DNA from 2 places in the Roseibium sp. QJM3NY_11 genome. Region 1 is predicted to be linked to the other one. Evidence: predicted binding sites of a transcription regulator. Region 1 holds the regulator's gene; the other holds the start of a gene.
The links. The regulator PhoB, encoded in region 1, activates phosphate uptake and scavenging genes when phosphate is short. The targets are predictions, from matches to a motif close to TGTCATNNANCTGTCAT.
Positions count from the first base shown of each region.

Region 2: AC0VX3_RS02820 (DUF2794 domain-containing protein) is a predicted target of PhoB. The motif match lies at 4,120-4,136, and genes of this name have one in related genera.

Region 1 covers NZ_CM149660.1:4,713,908-4,721,796, forward strand. The annotation lists gene AC0VX3_RS21605 (Hsp33 family molecular chaperone) at 11-985, opposite strand; gene argF (ornithine carbamoyltransferase) at 998-1,927, opposite strand; gene AC0VX3_RS21615 (acetylornithine transaminase) at 1,924-3,123, opposite strand; gene AC0VX3_RS21620 (GcrA family cell cycle regulator) at 3,559-4,089, shown strand; gene phoB (phosphate regulon transcriptional regulator PhoB) at 4,163-4,861, opposite strand; gene phoU (phosphate signaling complex protein PhoU) at 5,053-5,745, opposite strand; gene pstB (phosphate ABC transporter ATP-binding protein PstB) at 5,778-6,575, opposite strand; gene pstA (phosphate ABC transporter permease PstA) at 6,587-7,889, opposite strand, start outside.
Region 2 covers NZ_CM149660.1:608,109-615,997, reverse strand. The annotation lists gene AC0VX3_RS02835 (Bax inhibitor-1/YccA family protein) at 1-724, shown strand, start outside; gene AC0VX3_RS02830 (S8 family peptidase) at 864-2,900, shown strand; gene AC0VX3_RS02825 (uridine kinase family protein) at 3,009-3,662, shown strand; gene AC0VX3_RS02820 (DUF2794 domain-containing protein) at 3,672-4,061, opposite strand; gene AC0VX3_RS02815 (aminotransferase-like domain-containing protein) at 4,521-5,921, opposite strand; gene dctP (TRAP transporter substrate-binding protein DctP) at 6,056-7,084, shown strand; gene AC0VX3_RS02805 (TRAP transporter small permease subunit) at 7,177-7,683, shown strand; gene AC0VX3_RS02800 (TRAP transporter large permease) at 7,680-7,889, shown strand, end outside.

The DNA.
Region 1 (7,889 bases):
GAAGCCTCAGTCAGCCGTCAAATTCGTAGCGGCTGCTGCAGAACTCGCAAGTGACGACGATCTTGCCGTCCTCGGTCATGTCAGCGATCTCGTCGGCGCTGAAGCCGGCCAGAACACCCTGGATCTTCTGGCGCGAGCAGCTGCATTTGTCGGCCAGCGGCTGCGGATCGAACAGGCGCACGCCGCGCTCGTGGAACAGACGGAACAGCAGCATTTCCACGCTGACTTCGGGATCGGTCAATTCGACATCCTTGACCGTCTCGACCAGCACCTTGGCTTCCACCCAGGCGTCGTCTTCGTCGACCTGATGCGGCTCGGTTCCCTCGGGCGCGTCGCCCGGATCGATATCGGCCTGCTTCATGCGATCCGGCGACTCCGGCAGAAACTGGATCAGCACACCGCCGGCAGTCCAGGCCCGCGAATGCGCTTCACCCTCGTTGCGGGTGAACAACTCGCCGACGCCGAGACGCACCTCGGTCGGGATCTGTTCGGACCGCTCGAAATACCGCCGGGCCACTTCTTCAAGCGACACGCCGTCCAGTTCCACCAGCCCCTGGTAACGCTGCATGTGCTTGCCCTGGTCGATGGTCATGGCAAGATGCCCATGGCCAAGCAGAGTTTCCGGCGTTGCCTTGCCGGCCGTCATGAGCGCCTCGACCGCGTCCGCGTCGAAGGTGGCGCAGGCCCGGATCGCGTCTGGTGTCGCGAAGTCCACGACAAGCATGGACACAGGCCCATCGGTCTGGGTCTGCAGGGTAAACCGGCCGTCGAACTTCAGGGACGTTCCGAGCAGACTGGTGAGCACGATGGCTTCCGCCAGAAGGCGTGATACCGGCTCCGGATACGCGTGGCGTCCCAGGATCTGTTGCAAAACCGGTCCGAGAGCGACGGCACGGCCGCGCACGTCCAAGGCTTCCACGGCAAAAGGCCGGACCGCATCCAGCCCGGCCGGTGCGATGCCCAGTTGGTCAAGATTCAATGCCACGATGGCTCTGCCTCAAGCTGCGCCGAAACACCAGGCCAGGATACCCTTTTGGGCATGGAGACGGTTTTCGGCTTCGTCAAACACTACGGAGTTGGGACCGTCCATGACCTCGGAAGTGACTTCCTCGCCCCGGTGGGCCGGCAGGCAATGCATGAACAGCGCGTCCTGCCTTGCCTCGGCCATCAACCGCTCGTTCACCTGATAGGCGCTGAGGAGATTGTGACGGGTTTCATTGTCATCGTCTCCCATGGACACCCAGCAATCGGTGACGACACAGTCGGTTCCCTTGACAGCCTCATATGGGTCCGCGGTGACGACAATTGAACCACCCCTGGCGCGCGCGGCGTCAATCAGGTCCCGAGGCGGTGCCAGCTCCGCCGGTGTCGCGATGCGCAGTTCGAAGTCGAAGCGGGGAGCGGCGTGGATCCAGGAGGCCAGCACATTGTTGCTGTCGCCGGTCCAGGCAACGCTTTTGCCGCTGATCGATCCGCGATGCTCCTCGAATGTCAAAAGGTCGGCCATGATCTGGCAGGGATGCGAGACCTTGGTCAGACCGTTGATCACGGGAACCGTGGCATTCTCGGCCAGCTCGTTGAGCTGGTCGTGGTCCAGGATGCGGATCATGACCGCATCGACGAAGCGCGACAACACCTGTGCGGTGTCGGCAATGGTTTCGCCGCGGCCCAGCTGCATTTCCGCTCCGGTCAGCACGAGGGTTTCCCCCCCCAGTTCACGCATGCCGACATCGAAGGAAATGCGTGTGCGGGTCGACGGCTGTTCGAAGATCATCGCCAGCACCTTGCCGGCCAGCGGGCCTTTGCCGCGGCGCACACCATTGCGGCCGGCCTTGATCTTCTTGCCGGCCTCCAGAATGGCGCGCAGCTCATCGCCGTCGAAATCGGTCAGATCGAGAAAATTCCGATAGGATTCATTGGCGGTCATCCGGCCGCTCCTTCCACCAGGTTCGTTTCAATTGCCAGGGCGGCCACTTCAAGGCGCTCCATGGCAATCGCAATTTCGTCTTCACTCATCGTCAGCGGCGGCATGATGCGGACGACGTTTTCGCCCGCAGGAACCGTCAGCAGACCGGCATCCCGTGCAGCCGCGACAAAGTCTCCGACCGGAACGACGCATTTCAGACCGAGCATCAGGCCATTGCCGCGCACTTCGCCAAGAACAGCCGGATGACTGTCCACGAAACCGGCCAGCTTCTGCTTGAAACTGAGCCCCTTGCGCCGGACGTCCTCCAGAAAGCCGTCCGACAGAACAACGTCCAGCACCGCATTGCCGACCGCCATGGCCAGCGGATTGCCGCCGAATGTAGTGCCATGGGTTCCGGGCGCGAGCGCAGCGGCCGTTTCGGCGGTTGCCAGACAGGCGCCCATGGGAAAGCCGCCGCCGATGCCCTTGGCAATCGCCATCAGGTCCGGCTCGACACCGCTCCACTGGTGCGCGAACAACTGGCCCGTCCGTCCGACACCGGTCTGGATCTCGTCATAGATCAGCAACAGGCCGTTTTCGTCGCAGAGCTTGCGGACGGCTCGCAGGAATTCGGCGGGGATCTCGCGGATACCGCCTTCGCCCTGGATGGGCTCGATCGCGATTGCCGCCGTCTGCGGTCCGATCGCGGCCTTCAGCGCGTCGATATCGCCGACGGGCACCTGGTCGAAACCAGGCGCCTTCGGGCCGAAGCCTTCCAGGTACTTGGCCTGGCCGCCGGCAGCGATGGTCGCAATCGTCCGGCCGTGGAAGGCCCCCTCGAAGGTGACGATATGGAACCGTTCGGGCTGACCGTTGTCATAGTGATACCGGCGCGCGCATTTGATCGCGGCTTCCATGGCTTCCGCACCGGAGTTCACGAACAGCACCTTTTCGGCAAATGTCGCCTCGCACAGCCGCCGGGCCAGGCGTTCCCCTTCCGGGATCTGGTGCAGGTTGGAAACGTGCCAGAGCTTGCCGGCCTGCTCCTGCAGCGCCTTGACCAGATGTGGGTGGCTGTGTCCGAGCGCGTTCACCGCAACCCCGGAGCCGCAATCGAGGAATCGTCGGCCGTCTGCCGTCACCAGCCAGACACCTTCCCCGTGATCGAATGCCAGTTCCGATCTTGCGTAATTCCCGAACAATGCGGTCGCGGACATAACCTCGTTGAACTCCTCAAAAACGGCCGATTCTTCAGCGTCACCGTGACGCCGCAAGGCACCTGCAAACGGTGCGCCCGGCCAAAACGCAACGTGCCGCCCGATAAGGCGGCACGCAGCAGTTTTCTTATACACTGCCCCCACCATGGACTGTCAATGGAAATGCGCCGCGGCGCTCCGACAGCGCGCGAATGGCAAATTCCTCAAAATTCTCAAGTACCTCGCCATAATTGGGGAAAAGTCGGTTCATCCCCAACTGGATTTGGGTGAACGGTTGCCTGACAAATTAACGTTATTGTAACCTCTGGGACATCACACACGAGATCTCGTGCGGCAAATCATCAAGAGGCACTAGATATGCCATCCTTAGGCGCGACTACGTGCGCTTAACACGAGGTTAATGGCTGCAGGGCAGCCCAAGAAAAGGGTGCGGCAATGAGTTGGACAAACGACCGGGTTGAGCTTCTCAAGAAGCTTTGGAGCGACGGATTGAGCGCGAGCCAGATCGCAGGCGAGCTGGGTGGTGTCACGCGCAACGCCGTCATCGGCAAGGTGCACCGTCTGGGCCTGTCCGGCCGGGCCAAATCAACCTCTTCCAGCGCGAAGCCGCGGCGGGCCCGTCCCGCTTCGACCGGTGCCGCAACGCCGAAGAGACCCGCCCAGCAACCGCAATCCATCGGCGCGACGGCGCTGAAAGCAGATTTTGCTCCGGCCCCGGCCATCGTACCCAAGCCGGCCGTTGAGCCGATTGCGGATCTTGTGCCGATCTCGCAGCGGGCAAGTATTCTGACGCTTACGGAGCGGACCTGCAAATGGCCGATCGGCGATCCGGCGACCGATGATTTCTATTTCTGCGGCCGCCAGTCCGACCCCAGCGTTCCCTATTGCACCCATCACTGCAAGATCGCCTACCAGCCCATGGCCGACCGCCGCCGCGATCGCAAGGTTGTCGCCCAGGCGGGCTGACCGCAGACATCGCGTTCCCATACAGCAAAAACCCGCCGACATGGCGGGTTTTTTCGTATCAGGCTGCCGCGTTTCAGGCGGAGACGGTGAACTGATCGTTGAAGGCATAGCCCGCACCCCGGACGGTCCGGATCGGGTCCTTGGCCTTGCCCTTGTTGAGAGCCTTGCGCAAACGGCCGACATGCACATCGACCGTGCGTTCGTCGACGTAGACGTCATGACCCCAGACACCGTCCAGCAACTGCTCGCGGGAGAACACCCGGCCCGGAGACGTCATCAGGAATTCCAGCAGCCGGAATTCTGTCGGACCCAGGTGGATTTCCTTGGCATTGCGACGCACACGGTGGGTTTCCCGGTCCAGCTCGATGTCTCCGGACCGCAGCATGGTGGAGACCACTTCCGGACTGGCCCGGCGCAGGATCGCCCGCACGCGCGCCATCAATTCCGGTACGGAGAACGGCTTGACGACATAATCGTCGGCGCCGGTGGACAAGCCCCGAATTCGCTCCGCTTCTTCACCCCGCGCCGTGAGCATGATCACGGGCAGCCGCTCCGTGTCCTCGCGTGCGCGCAGCCTGCGGCACAGCTCGATGCCTGACAACCCCGGCAGCATCCAGTCGAGCAGAAGAAGGTCGGGCTGGCTTTCCCGAAGCCGGATTTCGGCCTCGTCACCCCGGACACACGCTTCGACAGCGTAGCCCTCTGCTTCCAGATTGTATCTTAGTAGAAGGCTGAGGGGTTCTTCGTCTTCAACGATGAGCACCTTCGGCATACATCTCGCTCCAATTTCGGCAACCGGCGCAACAGGTCCCTGACCTGGCGCCGGCCGGTTCTTTTTCCGTGATCAATCTCGACGGAACCTTACGTATCGTGCTTGCGTCTGACCGGGCACGAAATGCTTTGCGACTTGTGACCCGGTCAACATTCGGGTGTCCGTTCGCTTCCGATTGAACCTTTGGTGACCTAGGCGCCGGTTTCGTCGACTTTCGCACGGTCTTCCGGCAAACGGTCGCCTGTGACCATGTAATAGACGTTCTCGGCAATGTTGGTCGCATGATCGCCGATCCGCTCGATGTTCTTTGCGCAGAACAGCAGATGGACGCATTGGGTGATCACCCGCGGATCTTCCATCATGTAGGTCAGCAGCTCGCGGAACAAAGACGTATAGATGGCGTCGATTTCCGCGTCGGCTTCCTGTACGCGGCGGGCTTCCTCCGCGTCCTTGCGCGCATAGGCATCCAGCACCCGCTTGAGCTGCGCGAGGGCAAGCTCCGTCATGTGCTCGACACCGATCGCAAGCTTCTTGGACTGCAGGTCGCTGTCGATCGCGATGGCCCGTTTGGCGACGTTCTTCGCCAGATCACCGACACGCTCCAGATCGTTGGAGATGCGGGTTGCCGCGGTGATCTCGCGAAGGTCCTGGCCCATCGGTTGACGGCGCGCGATCAACTCGATCAGCTTGCTTTCGACTTCCTGCTGAAGACGGTCCAGACGGGCGTCCTTGTCGATCGTCGACCTCGCCAGCTCCAAATCCTGGGAAACCAGTGCGGAAATGGCGTCGGCAAACGCCTTTTCGGCCAGTCCACCCATTTCGGCGACCTTGCCGGCCATGGCCGTCAGTTCTTCATCATAAGCCGAGACTGTATGTTCAGCCATTCTGTAGTCCCCTTGAGATTTACGGAAATCGCCTAGCCGAAGCGGCCAGTGATGTAGTCCTGTGTACGTTTGTCTTTCGGATTGGTGAAGATGTCTTCTGTCAGACCTTCCTCAACCAGCACGCCGAGGTGGAAGAATGCGGTACGCTGAGACACGCGGGCGGCCTGCTGCATGGAGTGCGTCACGATCACGATCGTGAAGTTCTCGCGCAGTTCGTCGATCAGTTCTTCCACCTTGGCCGTGGCGATCGGATCAAGCGCCGAACACGGCTCATCCATCAGGATCACTTCCGGGCTGACGGCGATCGCACGGGCAATGCACAGACGCTGCTGCTGACCACCGGACATGCCGGTGCCCGGCTCGTCCAGGCGGTTCTTCACTTCTTCCCAAAGACCGGCTTTCTGAAGGCTGGAGGAAACGATTTCGTCCAGATCGGTCTTGTTCTTTGCAAGTCCGTGAATGCGCGGACCATAGGCTACATTGTCGTAGATCGACTTCGGAAACGGGTTCGGCTTCTGGAACACCATGCCGACCTTGGCGCGCAGCTGCACCGGGTCCACCTTCGGATCGTAGATATCCTCGCCGTCGATCTTGATCGACCCTTCCACCCGGCAGATGTCGATCGTGTCGTTCATACGGTTGATGGTCCGCAGGAACGTCGACTTGCCACACCCGGACGGACCGATGAAGGCGGTGACCGAACGTGGTTGAATTTCAATGTCCACGTCCTTGATGGCGTGTGTGTCGCCATAATAGACTTGCACTTTTTTTGCGGAAATCTTGCTGTCGATCATGTTTTTCGCCTGTTCAATATTCGGCATCTCGTTCATCGGATCATCCCTTACCAGCGGCGCTCGAACCGGCGGCGCAGGATGACCGCGAGAACGTTCATGGTGAGGAGGAACACCAGAAGCACGATGATTCCACCCCAGGCTTTTTCGTAAAATGCATAGTCGGCGCGCGCGGCCCATGTGTAGATCTGCGCCGGCATTGCCGAGTTCGGATCGGTGAAGCCTGCCACGATACCTTCAGGGTATCCGCGTGCCACGAAGCCGACCATGCCGATCAGCAGCAGCGGTGCCGTTTCACCGAGTGCCTGCGCCAGACCGATGATGGTGCCGGTCAGGATGCCGGGCATGGCCAGAGGCAGGACATGATGAAAGATGGCCTGCATCTTGGACGCCCCAACCCCGAGCGCGGCGTCCCGAATGCTCGGCGGCACCGCTTTCAGCGAAGCCCGGGTCGAGATGATGATCGTCGGCAGGGTCATCAGCGTCAGCACCAGCCCGCCCACAAGCGGTGCGGACTGCGGCAGGTGCATGAACTGGATGAAAACCGCCAGACCCAGAATACCGAACACGATCGAGGGGACGGCCGCCAGGTTGGAAATGTTCACTTCGATCATGTCCGTGAACCTGTTCTGCGGCGCGAATTCCTCCAGGTAGATGGACGCGGCCACACCGATCGGCAGGGACAGGAACAGGACCACCAGCATCATGAAGAACGAGCCGACAACGGACGCGCCGATGCCGGCGCCGCCCGGATTGTCCACGCCCGAATCCGCACCGGTGATGAAGTTCCAGTTGAAGACGTTGGTGATGACACCCGCCTCAACCAGATTGTCGACAAGATCCAGATCGCTCGCCTGCAGGAACCGGCTGTCGGTCATGTTCTCGCGTGTCACGCGGCCGTTGATGTAACCGTCGACCCTGGACGAGGCTGCAAGTTCAAATGCCACCGGCGCGCCCAGCTTGTCCGGGTTGGCCTGGAAGTATCCGCGAATGGTTCCGCCCGGCTTGCCGACGATCCGCTCGATGGCGGCCGCGTCGAAGGGAACATCCACACCGCGCTCCTCGAGCTGGCCCTGCAGCGCGCCGACAAAGATCTGCTCGTAGGCCTTGGTCTTGAAGAGTTGCGACTCCGCAGCGTCGAACTGTTCCTGGGACAGGGAGAAACTGACCTTTACCACGGTCTTGGTGAAAGCCGGCAGGCCCTCGGAAATGATCGACGCCGCCAGGACGACGAGAAAGAACAGGCCGATTGCGATCGCGCCGATGCCGTAGGCCTTGAACCGGGTCTCGGACGCATTGCGCCGGCGCGTCAGATCATCAAGCGCATAGAGCGATTTCGATTTGACCGGTGCA
Region 2 (7,889 bases), 1.7 Mb from region 1:
GGCCGGCATCGATCAGGGCCTGCGCGCCTACATGCTGGGCGTCTACAACCATATGGCCATCGGCCTCGCGCTGACAGGCTTCCTTGCGCTGGCGACCTCGATGCTGGCCACCACAACCGATTCCAGCCTGGCCGTCGCCAGCCTGGGCAACGGCAAGATGCTGACCCAGCTTGGCGCGACGCTCTATGGCAGCCCGCTGAAATGGCTCGTCATGCTGGCACCGCTCGGCATGGTGATGTGGCTGTCCTTCCGGATCCAGTCCATGAGCGCAAGTTCGGCCCGGATCATGTTCCTGGTCTATTCGGCCGTCATGGGGATTTCCCTGTCGTCGATCTTCCTCGTCTACACGGGTGGATCGATCGCACGCGTCTTCTTTATCACGGCGGCGTCCTTCGGTGCCCTGAGCCTGTTCGGCTACACCACCAAGAAGGACCTGTCCGGCTGGGGCTCTTTCCTGTTCATGGGTCTGATCGGCATCGTCCTCGCCTCGATCGTGAACATCTTCATGGCATCATCCGCCCTGCAGTTCGCGATCTCCGTGATCGGCGTTCTGGTGTTTGCCGGCCTGACGGCCTACGACACCCAGCAGATCAAGGAAATGTACTATGAAGGCGACAGCGCCGAGGTAGCCACCAAGAAGTCCGTGATGGGCGCCCTGCGGCTCTACCTCGACTTCATCAACATGTTCCTGATGCTGCTGCAGCTGTTCGGCAACCGCGAGTAATCCGGCAGTTCCGGACCATGCGAGACATTGGAAAGGCCCGGCATTCGCCGGGCCTTTTTTTGCCTGCCGCAAATGGGTGCTTTGACTGAAAGCACAATTTCCGGTTAGCATCGCGAATTGTCAATTTTACGGTCCCCCCATGCGCCATACCAAGGTCCGCCCGGCATCCATCCTGCCAGCAATTGTCTGCCTTTTGCCCGGGTCCGGTCTCGCGGATGAATTTTCCAATCAGTATGGCCTCGGGCTGATCGGCGCCCAGGCGGCCTTCCAGGCCGGCTACACCGGCAAGAACGCAAGTGTCGGCATTGTCGATACCGGCATAACGCCGGACCATACCGATCTGTCTCCCAACCTGAGCGGTTATTCCCTGGACGGATACACCCAGGATCCCGTCACCGACGATCCGAACGGCCACGGCACCCACGTCTCCGGCATTATCGGTGCGGCCTCCAACGGCACCGGCATGATGGGTGTGGCTCCGGACGCGAAGCTGACCGCCCTCACCATCTTCGACGAGGACGGCAGCGCGGACGACGATGAACTGGAGGTCGTCGTTCCTCGGGTTTACAGCTACGGCCTCGACAACGGCATCGAGTTCTTCAACAACTCCTGGGGAGGCAACGTCGTCGATCCGGAAGACGACGAGGACATTGCCGAGGGCCGTGCCTACATCCGCGAAAACATGCCGAACCAGCTGGGCGCCTTCCGGGATGCGGCCAACCGCGGCGCGGTCCTTGTCTGGGCCACGGGAAACGACGGGGACACCAATCCGGGCCTGGAAGCGCAACTGCCGCTCTATTTCTCCGAACTGACGTCAAGCTGGCTCGCCGTGACCGCAGTCGGCCGCGACGGCAAGATCACCGACTATGCGAACTGGTGCGGCGTGGCCGCGAACTGGTGCATGGCCGCGCCTGGCGGCGGTGACGACGAAGACGAGGACGGCATCTATTCCACAGCCACCGACGGCGGCTACGTCCGGTATTCCGGAACTTCGATGGCCGCGCCCCATGTCACCGGTGCCCTCGCCCTGGCCCGGGAGATGTACCCGAACGCCTCGGCGGCCGAACTCGCCGAACTTGTGTTGCAGACCTCAACCGATATCGGCGCCAGCGGGATTGACGGGGTCTATGGCTGGGGCCTCTTGAATGTCGGCAATCTGGTCGCCACCAAGCAGGCCACGACGGCCGCCTTTCCGGCCCAGGCCGTCTGGGCCCGGATGGACATTCTCAACCAGCTCATCGCTGTGACCCGGCGCGGCCAGGATCTGGCGGGATCCGGTGCCGGCAACAGCGTCATGGTCTCCACACATGGCGGGAGCAAGGGGCAGGCGTCCGGCAGGAGGATCGTCATCCAGCCGATCATGGCCGCCAGCCGGCTTTCGGGAGACGGGTCCGGCAGCGACGCCGAGTCGTGGTCGGGAGGCGTCTTCGGCAGCATGGAACTGCTGCGAACCGACACCACGACGTTTGGGACCGGTCTCGGGTTCACCGGCTCCAGGATCAAGTCGGGCAGCGACCGCGCCGATGTCACGGGATATCACCTGACGGTTTTCGGCACTTACGACGACGACCGTTATTTCGCGGATGCGGCCGCCGGCTTCAGCGTGTTCCGCACCAATCAGACGCGCAAGGACATTTCAGGCACGGGCGGCACGGTCCTCGGTGGGTCCGGCCTTACCGCCAGCAGTGAAAGCACCGACCTCGGCGGCTGGCTTGCGATGCGCGCCGGGTCCAGCTTCGACACGCGCGCCGGTGCGCTCCGGCCCTATCTGCATGGCCGCGTCGTGCATCAATGGATGGGCGCCTACGACGAGAGTGGTGCCGGCGTGTTCGACCTCTCCGCCCCGGCCGGCAACTTCACCGAAACAACGATCGGCCCGGGGCTCAACATGCGCCCGCGTGCCGCCGACCTCGCCTTCGCCACGGTTCACGCCCAATTCGACATCGCCTATGCCCGCGCCATCGGTCCGGACCAGTACAGCCGTGAAGTCCGGCTGCTCGGCTCTGACCTGACGGGCACGACCGCCGAGATCGGCCGGAACATCGCCCTCGTCGGGGCCGGCATGGAGTTCGATTTCAAGGAGTCCGGGCTGAAGAGCTCGATCGGCTATTCCGGAGCCTTTCGCGAAAACGCCGACAGCCACCTGGTCAACCTCAAGCTGTCGTTGAAGTTCTGAGCGCGGCCGGCAACCCCTGGCGGTTCACAGATTTCCCCGCTCGGCTTCGATCACGTCTTCGGGGGCGACAGACTGTCAGCCCCTTGATTTGAAAGCGCTCCGGTGCCGATGAACGACACGCAGAAACCAGTCCGGGATATTGCCACGCTGACGGCGCGGGTCCTGGAAGGAGCCCGGCACCGGGACAGTGTCTTCGTTGCCGTCAGCGGCTTCGCGGGCGCAGGAAAAACCACCCTGTGCCGGTCGTTGATGCAGGCACTTGCAGGCAAGGCGTGCCATTTCGAATGCGACCGGTTTTCCAGCCTCGGCTTCAAGGACCGCGAAAGGCGCATCGCGGAGCAGACCGGCGACGGCGGTAGGGCCGGCACCGCGGAAAACCCTCTGCACTGGTACGACTGGAACGAGATTGAAAAAGCGCTGAGCGCGCTGCGCGGGGAAAGGCGTCTGGAATTCAACCGTGCCTGGAACCCCGATTCCGGAGAACTCGACGCCTGTTACACGCTGGATCTCGGGGACAGCCGGCCGGCCGTCGTTCTGTGCGACGGCATCTTCCTGTTGCATGAGGCCGTCAGAAGCTGGTTCGACGCAACGATCTTCATTGACTGCCCGGAACCGCTCAGGCGCGCCCGCGGCCTGCGCCGCACGCAGGACCCGGACCGGCGAGACTACATGAACCGACTGGAGCGGATCCATTGCGAGCCCTACTTCCGGGAATTCTCGCCATCCGCCGACATCGTCTACAAACCGTCCGGCACCGCATGAAACCCGGCCCTAGGCGGTGACGACACGAAGGTGTTTCTTTTTCTCGAGCACCTTGAGAACCTGGCCAAGATCGTGACCCCGCTTCAGGATCACGCCGCCGGTGGCGACGACCGAATAGGCCCCCTGGCGCCGGGCCAGTTTCGGGTCCTTCTCGATCCGGTAAAGCGGCATTTCGGAGGACCTGCGGAACACCGAGAAAACCGCCCGGTCCTTCAGAAGGTCGATGGCATAGTCGCGCCATTCGCCGTCGGCCACCATGAGGCCGTAGAGCCTCAGGATCGTATTGAGTTCACGCCGGTCGAAGGCGACCACAGGTTTGGAAGGGGGAGCCGGCTGGGCCTGCGGCATCGGGATGGATCCCGTGCCGCGCTTGAACGCGCTGTCATCGGCTTCGCTCATTCCGCCTCCATTCCGTTTGCGGTTTCGCAGCGGTGAGGGAATCGCGCCGGGCACGGCCTGTCACCTGACTGTCATCTTGCGTTGCCTTGGGGTCGGATGGCAAGTCCGCAAAGCCGCGAAGGCCTCTTCAGGCCGCAATACCGGTAATTTTACGAGGGAATTTCCGGAGGAAAACGTACAAAAAAGACGTAACGGCACTTTGCCCAGAAAGAAAGAAGAAATTTCCTTGTTTTTGCCTCATTCCAGCCCTTGGCGAGCCATTTTGACCACCCATATTCAGATCATACCCTGATGGGTAGGACAAGCGGAAGCTGCGGAATGCATTAGCCCCCCAGCCCCCCGGAGTTTTCGCCGGTCCACCAGATTTATCTGAGTCAAACATCAGGGCAACTGAAGGGCCGGCGACAAGCCGGCCCTTTTCATTTGACGGCCTCCGTCAGGGCGCCCACCCCGGCCCCGTCATCTCGCCCTTTTCAGGAAATCGTCGAGAAATCCGAGAAACCTCGGGTCCGTGCCATAGGCCGCGTTGACCCGCATGGCCGCCCGCCGGCGGGTTTTGCGGTTCGGATAGAAAACCGAGCCCGGCGAAATGAAGATGCTCGCCCGGCTGGCTTCCGCGCATAATTCCTGTTCGTCGATCTCGCCGGGAAATTCGGCCCACAGATAAAATCCCGGTACGGAACTCTCCATCAGGGAAAGCCCCAGGGCTTCCAGACTGCCGAAAGCCGCCTTGTAGGCCTCCTCGACCCGCCCCCTGAGACGCCTGAGGTGACGCAGGTAATGACCCGCCTGGATGAGATTGAAGACAAACCGTTCAACATGCTCGGACGAATTGACCTGCGTGATCATCTTGATGTCCGCCAGGCGGCGGATGATCTCCGGCGAGCCGGCCACATAACCGCATCTCAGGCTGGCCGACAACGTCTTTGAGAAGCTGCCCAGATAAAGAACCCGGCTCAACTCGTTGAGCGCGGCAAGCCGCGGCAGCGTCGACGGCAGGATGTCGGACAGGGCATCGTTTTCCACCAGCAGAATGCCCCAGCGTTCGGCCAGTTGCATCAGCCCGAACGACCGTGACGGCGACAACGAGCCCCCGGTCGGATTGTGGCCGTGCGACTGGGTGAAGAACATCTTCGGCCGATGGATCGCGAGTTTCGCCGCGAGATCGTCCAGGTCCGGGCCATCCCTGTCCCGCCGGATGCCGACGATATTGAGCTTCGCGAACGTGAGCTTGGAAAACAGCGGATAATAGCCCGGTTCGTCGACAAAGACCGTGTCCCCCGGCTCGGTCAGGTGACGGATGATCAGGTCCAGCCCGTGGTTGACGCCGTTGGTCAGAAGCAGGCCGTCCGGCTGCACCGGGATCGAGCGCTCGAGCAACTGTATCCTCAGACGGTCGCGCAACGGACCGAACCCCCAGAAACTGCCGTAGCCGAACTGGATTTCTTCCGGATAGGGAACCTTGGCGACCGCAAAATGCCGCCTGAGTTCGGAGCCTTCCATCCAGAAGGGCGGGGGGCGGCCGTCCCCCGGGCGCACCTCGTAATGCTTTTCCAGTTGTTCACGCAGCAGGGAAATACCGTCGACGGCGGCGGCAACATGAGGCGCAGAAGGAGCCGGTGTGTCCGGCCTGACCTGGGAGATGTAATAGCCCGATCCGGGCCGCGCTTCGAGCAGGCCTCGGGCCACCAGCCGGTCGTAAGCCTCCGCCATGGTGTTTTTCGAGACGCCGTGGGCGCGGGCGCCGTGACGAACGGAGGGCAGCCGCTCAAAGGCCTTGTAGGCGCCCGCCTCCAGCATCAGCGTCACCTTTTCCACAATCTCGTCGACACGCGTGAGACGCCGTTTGCCGTCGCTCATAGGGTTGTCCCCCCGTTTTCACTGGGACAGTGACTTGAATTTTCCACCCAACCGTCCCTTGATTGTCCCACTACTTTTCATGACAGTTTGCGCCATTAGTCAAGAAAGCAAATGTCTGAACGGGAGGAAAAACAATGGCAGTAAACAGACGCGGGCTCCTTGCGGGTCTTGTCATGGGTGGGGTTGCACTGGCCGCACCGATCGCGGCACAGGCTCAGGATGCCGTGGAATGGCGCATGCAGGCGCTTTGGGACGCGGGCACCACACCGTATGAATACGAAAAGAAATTCGTCGAGCGCGTCAGCGAACTGACGGATGGCAAATTCGACATCAAACTGTTTTCCGCCGGACAGCTTGTCCCGGCCAACCAGGCTTTCGACGCCGTTCGCGCCGGTGCCTTCGAGATGATGAAGACCTTCGACGGCTACGAAGCCGGCAAGATCCCGGCCTTCGCCTTCACGTCTACGGTCCCCTTCGGCTTCCCCGATTCCGACCAGTATGAAGCCTGGTTCTATGAACTCGGCGGACTGGACCTCGCCCGCGAAGCCTATGCCAAGGCCGGTCTCTTCTACATCGCGCCGTCGGTCTATGGCGAAGAACCCATCCACTCCACGGTCAGGATGGAAACCATCGCGGACATGGCCGGCAAGAAAGGCCGTTTCGTCGGACTGGCCTCGGCCGTCATGGGAGACATGGACGTCGCCGTCACGCCAATGGCAACCGGTGAGGTCTACACGGCGCTTGAAAAGGGCCTGATCGATTTTGCCGACCGGGGCGACCTGACGGCCAACTACGAGGCCGGTCTGGCCGAGGTTGCCAAGTTCATCATCCTGCCCGGCGTGCACCAGCCGACCACCGCGACCAGCTATGTCGCCAATCAGGCGGCCTATGCGGCGCTTCCGGACGCCTACAAGGCGGCCCTTGCGGTTGCCGCGCGGGAAGTGTCCGGCGCGCTGCGCCAGCACATCCTGGTCCAGAATGTCGAAGTTCTTGAGAAGTATCAGGACAAGGGCGTCGAAGTGATCTACCTCGACCCGGCGGACGTGGCCGCCAATCGCCAGAAGGCCGTGGAAGCCTGGAAAAAGGCGACCAAGGACGACGACTTGGCAACCCGCGTCCTCAACAGCCAGGTTGACTTCATGACGTCTCTGGGTCTGCTCTAGGATCTCGTTCGATCTTCCTCCCGCCGGCTGGCGGCCGGTGCTTCGGCACCGGCCGCCAGCTGTGTGCCCCAGCCTTCCGCGGTCACGATGTCATGAATTCGATCTGCTCCTTCGTCACCGGTTTCAACCGGGTTCTGTTCCTTGTGGCCGCTGCGCTGATCTTCGCCGTGGTGCCGATGCTGCTGTTCGAGGTTGTCGCCCGCTACGCCTTCGATGCCCCGACGGTCTGGGCCATGGAGGCAAGTACGCTTGTCTTCGGTCCACATTTCATGCTGGCTGGTCCGTACCTGCTGCATCTGAAGGGCCATGTGGCCGTCGACATATTCAGTGACAAATTGCACGGACGAGCGAAAGCTGTCTCGGACGTGTTCACCTATCTTGTCGTCGCCGTTTTCGCCGGTGTGTTCGCCGTTGTCAGCTGGCCGCTGGCGATGAATGCCTACGGCATGGGCGAAACCAGCTTTTCCGCCTGGAACCCTCCGATCTGGTGGCTGAAGTTCATTGTGCCATTCGCCTTCGCGATGCTGTTCGCCCAGGCCGTCGTGGAAATCCTTCGCACGGTTTTTCCCGCTGAAAACACCATCGGAGCGGACGCATGAGCTCCGAATTCGTTCTTTTCATCATGTTCTCCGGCCTGATCGGCCTGCTGCTGACGGGCGTGCCGCTTGCCTTCACGCTCGGCGCGCTGGCCCTCGTCTTCACATTGCTGCTGTGGGGCCCGGCCGCCCTGACCGTGACGATCCTCAATCTCTATTCCACCATGACGTCGGAATCGCTGCTCGCGATCCCGCTCTACGTCATGATG